2 regions of the Streptomyces sp. BBFR2 genome follow, and region 1 is predicted to be linked to the other one. Evidence: riboswitches for the same ligand, from Rfam matches in the RefSeq annotation. Region 1 holds a riboswitch; the other holds the start of a gene.
What was found. Region 1 has a riboswitch for S-adenosylmethionine ahead of ACGH2B_RS21415 (aminotransferase class V-fold PLP-dependent enzyme). Riboswitches for the same ligand answer to the same signal wherever they lie in the genome.
Positions count from the first base shown of each region.

Region 2: linked by a shared signal. The riboswitch ahead of thrC (threonine synthase) and the one ahead of ACGH2B_RS21415 (aminotransferase class V-fold PLP-dependent enzyme) in region 1 are both predicted to bind S-adenosylmethionine.

Region 1 covers NZ_CP172415.1:5,265,483-5,270,063, forward strand. The annotation lists gene ACGH2B_RS21405 (cytochrome bc complex cytochrome b subunit) at 1-1,131, shown strand, start outside; gene trpD (anthranilate phosphoribosyltransferase) at 1,271-2,335, shown strand; SAM riboswitch class IV at 2,500-2,617, shown strand; gene ACGH2B_RS21415 (aminotransferase class V-fold PLP-dependent enzyme) at 2,825-4,198, shown strand.
Region 2 covers NZ_CP172415.1:2,651,115-2,655,695, forward strand. The annotation lists gene ACGH2B_RS10050 (MoaD/ThiS family protein) at 294-572, opposite strand; gene thrC (threonine synthase) at 687-1,979, opposite strand; SAM riboswitch class I at 1,997-2,145, opposite strand; gene ACGH2B_RS10060 (glucosyl-3-phosphoglycerate synthase) at 2,317-3,282, shown strand; gene ACGH2B_RS10065 (trehalose-6-phosphate synthase) at 3,391-4,581, shown strand, end outside.

The sequences.
Region 1 (4,581 bases):
CTCCCCGACGACCTGCTCTCCGGCACCGGCGTGCGGTTCATCGAGGGTGTCATCCTGGCGATGCCGCTGATCGGCTCGTACCTGCAGATGTTCATCTTCGGCGGGGAGTTCCCGGGGCACGACATCATCCCGCGGTTCTTCACGGTGCACGTGCTGCTGCTGCCGGGCATCATGCTCGGCCTGCTGGTGGCCCACCTGATCCTGGTCTTCTACCACAAGCACACGCAGTTCCCGGGTGCCGGCAAGACCAACAAGAACGTCGTCGGCATGCCGCTGCTGCCGGTCTACATGGCCAAGGCCGGAGGCTTTTTCTTCCTGGTCTTCGGTGTCATCTCGGTGATCGCGGCCGTCGCGAGCATCAACCCGGTGTGGGCCATCGGCCCGTACCGCCCGGACCAGGTGTCCACCGGCGCCCAGCCCGACTGGTACATGGGCTTCGCCGAGGGTCTGGTCCGTGTCATGCCGGGCTGGGAGTGGAACTTCTGGGGTCACACCATCAACTTCGGTGTGCTCATCCCGATCCTGATCTTCCCGCTGGTGCTGGTGGCCATCGCGGTCTACCCGTTCATCGAGTCCTGGGTGCGGGGTGACAAGCGCGAGCACCACATCCTGGACCGTCCGCGCAACGCCCCGACCCGTACCGGTTTCGGTGTGGCCTGGCTGGTCGCGTACTTCGTGATGCTGATCGGTGGCGGTAACGACCTGTGGGCGACCCACTTCCACCTGTCGATCAACTCGATCACCTGGTTCGTGCGGATCGCGTTCTTCGTCGGCCCGGTGCTGGCGTTCATCGCGACCAAGCGGATCTGCCTGGGTCTGCAGCGCCGCGACAAGGACAAGGTGCTGCACGGCCGCGAGTCGGGCATCATCAAGCGGCTGCCGCACGGTGAGTTCATCGAGGTCCACGAGCCGCTCAGCCAGGAGCAGCTGCACGTTCTCACCCAGCACGAGCAGCCCGCGCCGTTGGAGCTGGAGCCCGAGGTCGACGAGAACGGCGTCGAGCGCAAGGCCACGCGGTCGCAGAAGCTGCGTGCCAAGCTCTCGAAGGCGTACTACGGCGAGGACAACGTCATCCCGAAGCCGACCGTCGAGGAGTACAAGGAGATCAGCAGCGGCCACGGCCACCACTGATCACCGAGCCGCCGTGAGGACACGGCGGTAGTGAGACGCCACCCAGAGGGCCCCGTCCGGACACCGGACGGGGCCCTCCGGCCGTTCCGCGGCTCGATAGGGTTCCCCCATACGCAGGCACGAACCAGGAGTGTGGACCATGAACGTTGCGACCCCGGCAGGCGGCGACAGCGTGGCGGCCCGCACCTGGCCGGATGTGCTGAACGCCCTCCTCGGCGGCCGGGACCTCACCGCCGACGACACCGCCTGGGCGATGGACCGGATCATGCGGGGCGAGGCCACCGACGCGCAGATCGCCGGGTTCGCGGTGGCGCTGCGGGCCAAGGGCGAGACCGTCGCGGAGATCTCCGGACTGGTCCGCGCGATGTACGCGCACGCCCGGCTGATCGACGTACCGGGCCCCGGCGTGGACATCGTCGGCACGGGTGGCGACGGCGCCAAGACCGTCAACATCTCCACGATGTCCTCGATCGTGGTGGCCGGTACGGGTGCGAAGGTCGTCAAGCACGGCAACCGCGCCGCGTCGTCGGCGAGCGGCTCCTCCGACGTCCTGGAGCAGCTCGGCGTCCGGCTGAACCTCTCGCCGCGGCGGGTCGTGGAGGTCGCCGAGGAGGCGGGTATCACGTTCTGCTTCGCGGTCACCTTCCACCCGGCGCTGCGGCACGTCGCCGCCGCCCGCGGCCAACTGGGCATCCGCACCACCTTCAACGTGCTGGGCCCGCTCACCAACCCCGCGCGGGTCCAGGCGCAGGCGACCGGTGTCGCGGACGCGCGGATGGCGCCGATCCTCGCCGGGGTGCTCGCCGAGCGCGGCTCGTCCGCGCTGGTCTTCCGCGGGGACGACGGACTGGACGAGCTGACGACGACCGCGACGTCCCGGGTGTGGATCGTGCGGGACGGCGCGGTGCGCGAGGAGACGTTCGACCCGCGGGACGTCGGCATCCCGCTGGTGCCGGTCGAGGCGCTGCGCGGCGCCGACGCCGCGTACAACGCCGGGGTGGCGCGGCGGCTGCTGGACGGGGAGAAGGGGCCGGTGCGGGACGCGGTGCTGCTGAACTCCGCGGCGGCGCTCGCCGCGCTGGAGCCGGCCGCGGCGCCGCTGGCCGAGCGGATCCGGGCCGGTATGGAGCGGGCCGCGGAGTCGATCGACTCCGGGGCGGCCAAGCGGGCGCTGGAGCGCTGGGCGGCGGCCAGCAACGCCTGAGCGCCGCACGGCCGCTACGGGACTCGCCCTGATTCCCGTAACGGCCGGCAACGCCTCAGTGCCGCACGGCCGTTGCGGGGAATTCCGGGCGAGCCCGGTCCGATGTGATCTCAGTAATCGGACCGGGCTTGCGCCGTTCCGTGCATATGGCATGATGCTGCGCAGGTCACGAGTGACAGCGACACAGGCCCCGGCCCGCTGTCCGGCAACCCTCCTTCCGTGGCGGGGTGCCCCGGGTGATGACCAGGCCGCAGGCAGCGAGGTCTGCGGCAAGCGCGGATCCCTCGCCAGGGATCCTGGTCCTCAGAGGGAGAACTTCCGTGAACCAGCGAATGCGATAGGGCTGTAAAAGCCCCCTCTCCAGCTTTTCGCTTCTCAGTAATTCCAGCGCTCCGCCGCTGCTTTTCCTGCCCGGATTCCGCCGCGCCCTTCCGCGATATCCGTATGCCCGCGCGCGGTGAATTCGCCTTTCTCTCACGGGAGTTCGCCATGTCTGTCTCCACCGTTGCCACCGACCGCCCCGTTTGTTCCCCGCTGGACGTTCTGGGGCGAGATGTCCTGGTGCCGCTGGTCACCGGCGGGGAGGTCGGCTACGCCGCCCTCGACTACGCCGCGAGCGCCCCCGCGCTCCAGCGGGTCTGGGACGACGTGGCCGCCTACGCCCCGTACTACGGCAGCGTGCACCGCGGCGCCGGCTACCTCTCGCAGCTCTCCACCGACCTCTTCGAGAACGCCCGCGCCACCGTCGCCGGCTTCCTGGGCTGCCGCGACGACGACCAGGTGATCTTCACCCGCTCCACCACCGACTCCCTCAACCTGCTGGCCGCCGCGCTGCCGCCGGCCACCCGGGTCTTCGTCTTCGAGACCGAGCACCACGCCTCGCTGCTGCCGTGGGAGCGGCGCGACGGCGTCGAGGTCACCTACCTCGACGCGCCCCGCACCCCGCGCCAGGCCGTCGACATCCTGGAGAAGGCCCTCGCCGCCCGCGAGCCCTACGGCCCGGCGCTGGTCTGCGTGACCGGCGCGTCCAACGTCACCGGCGAGCTCTGGCCGGTCAAGGAACTGGCCGCCGCGGCGCACGCCCACGGTGCGCGGATCGTGCTGGACGCCGCACAACTGGCGCCGCACCACCCCGTCGACCTCGCCGAACTCGACGTGGACTGGGCCGCGTTCTCCGGCCACAAGCTGTACGCGCCGTTCGGCTCCGGTGTGCTGGCCGGCCGCGCCGACTGGCTTCAGGAGGCCGACCCGTACCTGGCCGGCGGCGGCGCCAGCCGGACCGTCGCGCGGCGCCCCGACGGCGGCGTCGATGTCGCCTGGCACACCAGCGCCGCCCGCCACGAGGCCGGTTCGCCCAACGTCATCGGCGCCTACGCCATCGCCTCCGCCTGCCAGGCCCTCACCGAGGCCGGCTTCGACACCCTCGTCGCCCGCGAGCAGGAACTGATCGCCCGCGTCCGCACCGGCCTCGCGGAGGTCCCCGCCGTCCGGATCCTCTCGCTCTTCGGCGACGACGCCCCCCGCGTCGGCGTGCTCTCCTTCGTCGTCGATGGCTGGAACAGCTCGCACTTCGCGGCGGCGCTCTCCGCCGAGTACGGCATCGGCGTCCGCGACGGCCTGTTCTGCGCCCACCCCCTGGTCCGCACGCTGCTGGGCGGCGCCCCCGACGAGCCCGGCGAGTGCGGCGCCCCCGACGCGGCCCCCGGCGAGCGCTCCCTCAACGCGATCCGCGTCAGCTTCGGCGCGGGCACGCCCGACGAGCACGTCGACCGTTTCGTCCGCGCGGTCAAGGAACTCGTCGCGGACGGCGCGCGGTGGAGCTACCGCACGGAGGAGGGCCGGTGCGTGCCGTACGCGGCCTAGGCCGCGGGTTTTTCCGACGGGGGTGAGCTGGTCGGGCCCGGCCGCTTGCGCGGGGCCCGGCCGCTTGCGCGGGGCTTTTTCCGACCGGGGTGACCTGGTCGGGCCTGGTCTTTCCGCTTGCGCGGGGCCTGGCCGCTTGCGCGGGGCCGGTTCGTGAGGGTGGCTTTCCGGCGGGGGCGTTCGGGCCTCTTCCGCTTGTGCGGTGCGGATTCGCTGTGCGGGGCGGGCCGTTGTGGTGGGTGCGGTTCGTGGGCCGCTTTCTCTCCGTTGCGCCTGCGGCGGGCGGGGTCGCTGCGCGAGGCTTTTCGGCTGCGGGGCCGGACCTCCGGACTTCGTCCTGCGGTCCGGCCCCTTCCGTGGGTGGGTGGGGAAAGACGGTGGCT
Region 2 (4,581 bases), 2.6 Mb from region 1:
TGGCCATATTCCCGGGCAACTCGGGCCGGACAAAAGGCACTTAAGGCGCAAACACCGCACACACTTTGCACACAACTCATCGCGATCCCGGGGCGTTGGGAAGGCCGCCACACCGTGCTCGACGAGCAGAAGAAGGGGATCCGCGAAATGGTATCGCGTTTTGCAGGACTGTTTCACAACGCGGAATCGCTCCGTCCGGATATCCGAACGGAGCGATTACCAGCCAGCAAGAGAAAGGAATGGCGAAAACTATTCGCCACCCGGGTGGCGGCTCCCCGCCCCCGGCCCCGGCGTCAGCAGCCGCCGGCCACCGCCGGGATGATCGAGATGCCCGCGCCGTCCGGCGTCGGGGTCTCCAGGCCCTGCTCGAAGCGGACGTCGTCGTCGTTGACGTAGACGTTCACGAAGCGCCGCAGCTTGCCCGCGTCGTCCAGCACCCGGGCGGCGATGCCCTGGTGGTTCTTCTCCAGATCGGTGATGACCTCGGACAGCGTCGCGCCCTCGGCGGTGACCTCGGACGCGCCTGCGGTGTACGTGCGGAGGATGGTGGGGATGCGGACCTTGACGCTCATGGGTTCTGCCTTCCAACGACTGCGGATACGTCTGCGGGGCCGCCCGCCGCGTCCGGACGGGACGGGCGGCGGACGGACCGGATCGGCCGGCTGCCGGCCGGGAGCGACCGGGAGTCAGCCGGCCAGACCGGCCGAGCGGAACGCGTCCAGGCTCGGGCGGATGGTGGCCGTGGGGCCGGTGGTCGGAGCGACGGCGTCAAGCGTCTTGAGGCCGTCGCCGGTGTTGAGGATGACGGTGGTCAGGGCCGGGTCGAGCAGGCCCGCTTCGAGGAGCTTGCGGGTCACGCCGACGGTCACCCCGCCCGCGGTCTCCGCGAAGATCCCCTCCGTCCGCGCCAGCAGCTTGATCGCGTCCACGACCTGCTCGTCGTCGACATCCTCCACCGCGCCGCCCGTCCGGCGCGCGATGTCGAGGACGTACGGCCCGTCGGCCGGGTTACCGATCGCCAGGGACTTGGCGATGGTGTCGGGCTTCTGCGGGCGGACCACGTCGTGGCCGGCCTTGAACGCCGTCGACACCGGGGAGCAGCCCTCCGCCTGGGCGCCGTAGATCTTGTAGGGCTTGTCCTCGACGAGACCGAGGGCGATCAGCTCCTTCAGCCCCTTGTCGATCTTGGTGAGCTGGGAGCCGGAGGCCACCGGGATGACGATCTGGTCCGGCAGCTCCCAGCCGAGCTGCTCGCAGATCTCGTACGCCAGGGTCTTGGAGCCCTCGCCGTAATAGGGGCGGAGGTTGACGTTGACGAAGCCCCAGCCCTCGCCGAGCGGGTCGCCGATCAGCTCGGAGCAGAAGCGGTTCACGTCGTCGTAGTTGCCCTCGATGCCGACGAGGTCGCCGCCGTAGACCGCGGCCATGACGACCTTCCCGGCCTCCAGGTCGTGCGGGATGAAGACGCAGGAGCGGAAGCCGGCGCGGCGGGCGGCGGCGCCGACGGCACCGGCGAGGTTGCCCGTCGAGGAGCAGGAGAGGGTGGTGAAGCCGAAGGCGCGCGCCGCCTCGACGGCGATGGCGACGACCCGGTCCTTGAAGGAGTGCGTCGGGTTGCCGGAGTCGTCCTTGACGTAGAGGCCGCCGGTGACGCCCAGCTCGCGGGCGAGGTTGTCGGCCTTGACCAGCTTGGTGAAGCCGGGGTTGAGGCTGGGCTTCTCGGCCACGTCCGCGGGGACGGGCAGCAGCGGTGCGTACCGCCAGATGTTGTTCGGACCGGCCTCGATCTGCTTCTTCAGTGCTTCCGGGTCGCCGCTCGGCAGCTCGTACGCCACTTCCAGGGGACCGAAACAGGTCGCACAGGCGAAGATCGGGCCGAGCGGGAAGCGCTCACCGCATTCGCGACAGGACAGAGCGACGGCGGGACCGAGAGTGACGGAGGAAGCGTTTTCGGTAACTTCGACAGTTTGCGCAGCCATGGAGGCGAGGCCCTTTCTCCTCATCTTCCTCGCGGCGCATCTCGCCGCGAGACGGATTTGGCACCTTCCCTAGCCGGGAGCCTCGCGCCGCGTGACGCGGTCGAGACCGGCTGGAGGGTTGCCGGGGCTTCAACGGGCCGTATCCCTCTGCCCCTCTGGATGAGCGGTATGGCGCTGGGAAATCCCAGGCGTTTGTGGTGCGGTGACCCCGGCATGCGGCGGTCATCCGCGTTGTTCAAGACTGTAACCGACGGCACTGACAGGAGAGCCAGCCGTCCGAACCGCGAGATGGATCACATGCGCCGACGAGACGGCGCGCACCGAGGAGTCTGAAGACGTGCTGGAAGAGGTGGAGCGCTGGCTGGGGCGCCGCTCCTGGTCCGCTGCCGACCGGCCGCTGCCGCAGTTGCTGGAGGCCAAACGGCTCAGCGGCCGCACGGTCAGCGTCGTACTGCCCGCACTCGACGAGGAGGCGACGGTCGGCACGATCGTCGCGGCCATCCGGGCCGCCCTGATGACCGAGGAGGTGCCGCTCATCGACGAGCTGGTGGTCCTCGACTCCGGGTCCACCGACCGGACCGCCGAGGTGGCGGCAGCCGCCGGGGCACGGGTGGTGGCGCGGGACGACGTGCTGCCGCGGCTTCCGGCGGTGCCCGGCAAGGGCGAGGTGCTGTGGCGGTCGCTGCTGGTCACCCGCGGCGACATCGTCTGCTTCGTCGACGCGGACCTGCGGGAGTTCTCGCCGGCGTTCGTCTCCGGGATCGTCGGGCCGCTGCTGACCGACCCGGACGTGCAGTTCGTCAAGGCGATGTACGACCGGCCGCTGGAGACCGGCGGCGCGCCCGGTGGCGGCCCCGGGCAGGGCGGCCGGGTCACCGAACTGGTCGCCCGCCCGCTGCTCAACCTCCACTGGCCGCAGCTCGCCGGGTTCGTGCAGCCGCTGGGCGGCGAGTACGCGGCGCGGCGCTCGCTGCTGGAGCGGCTGCCGTTCCCCGTCGGGTACGGCGTCGAGCTGGGGCTGCTGGTCGACGCGTTGCACACGGTCGGTCTGGACGCGCTGGCCCAGGTGGACGTCGGGGTGCGCAAACACCGCCACCAGGACGGTCAGGCGCTGGGCCGGATGGCCGCGGCGATCTACCGCACCGCCCAACTCCGGCTCGCCCGAGGGCACTTGGTGCGTCCGCGGCTGACGCAGTTCGTCCGCGGCGAGAACGGTTTCGTCCCCCGGACGAGCGATGTCGACACGGAGGAGCGGCCCCCGATGGCCGAGGTCCCGGAGTACGCGGAGAGCCGGGCGGCCTGAGGGCGCCGGGGCGGGCTCGTCCGGTGGGGCGACGGCCCGCCCCCGGGTGTCCCTCCCTTGGCCTCATTCGTACGTGTGCGCCGATCCGGTGCGGGCTAGGGTCGCGGCATGGCCTCCGAACACAGCGGTACCGCCCCTGCCCGGACGCCCGCCGCGGAGCGCGGCGCCGGGGTACTCGTCGCGTCCAACCGCGGCCCGGTCTCGTACACCGTCGGCGCGGATGGTGCGCTGAGCGCGAGACGGGGCGGCGGCGGGCTGGTCTCCGGGCTGTCGGCGATCGGGCCGGAGGCGGACGCGGTGTGGGTGTGCGCGGCGCTCGGCGACGGTGACCGGGAGGCCGTACGGCGCGCGGACGGTGAGCTTCCGGTGGCCGACACCGGCGGACAGCGTGTTCTGATGCTGGACATCCCGGCGGAGGTGCACACCGCCGCGTACAACGGCATCGCCAATTCCGTGCTCTGGTTCGTCCACCACATGCTCTACCAGACGCCGCTGGAGCCGTCGTTCGACTCGGATTTCCGGAAGAAGTGGGCGGCGTACGAGGCGTACAACGCGGCGTTCGCGGAGGCGCTGGACCGGGCGGCGGCACCGGGCGCCGCGGTGCTCATCCAGGACTACCACCTGGCGCTGGCCCCGGGGATGCTCCGCGAGCGCCGCCCCGACCTGCGGATCGGTCACTTCTCGCACACCCCGTGGGCGCCGCCGGAGTACTTCGCGCTGCTGCCCGACGACATCCGGGAGCGGCTGATCCGGGGCATGCTCGGCGCCGATCGCGCGGGGTTTCTGACGCGGCGGTGGGCGGCGGCGTTCGTGGCGTGCTGCACGGCCACCCTTCAGGCGCGGTGCGCCGTCCACCATTCGGACGGCGAGGCACCGCACCTCGTCACCGCGCTCCCGGGGAGGGAGCCGCACACCACCCGCGTCGGGGTGCACGGGCTCGGCGCCGACGCGGAGTTCCTGCGGGAGCGGGCGCACCGTCCGGACGTCGAGGAGCGGCTGACGGCGCTGCGCGCGCAGATCGGCGGCGGTGACGGGCCGGACCGGCGCCGCACGATCGTCCGGGTCGACCGCACCGAGCTGTCGAAGAACATCGTCCGCGGACTGCACGCCTACCGCCGGCTGCTGGCGGACCGCCCCGAGTGGCGTGAGCGCGTCGTCCACCTCGCGTTCGCCTACCCCTCACGCCAGGATCTGGCCGTCTACCGGGACTACACCGCCGAGGTGGAGCGGGTCGCCGAGGAGATCAACTCGGCGTACGGCACGCCCGGTTGGCAGCCGGTGGTGCTGCACGTCAAGGAC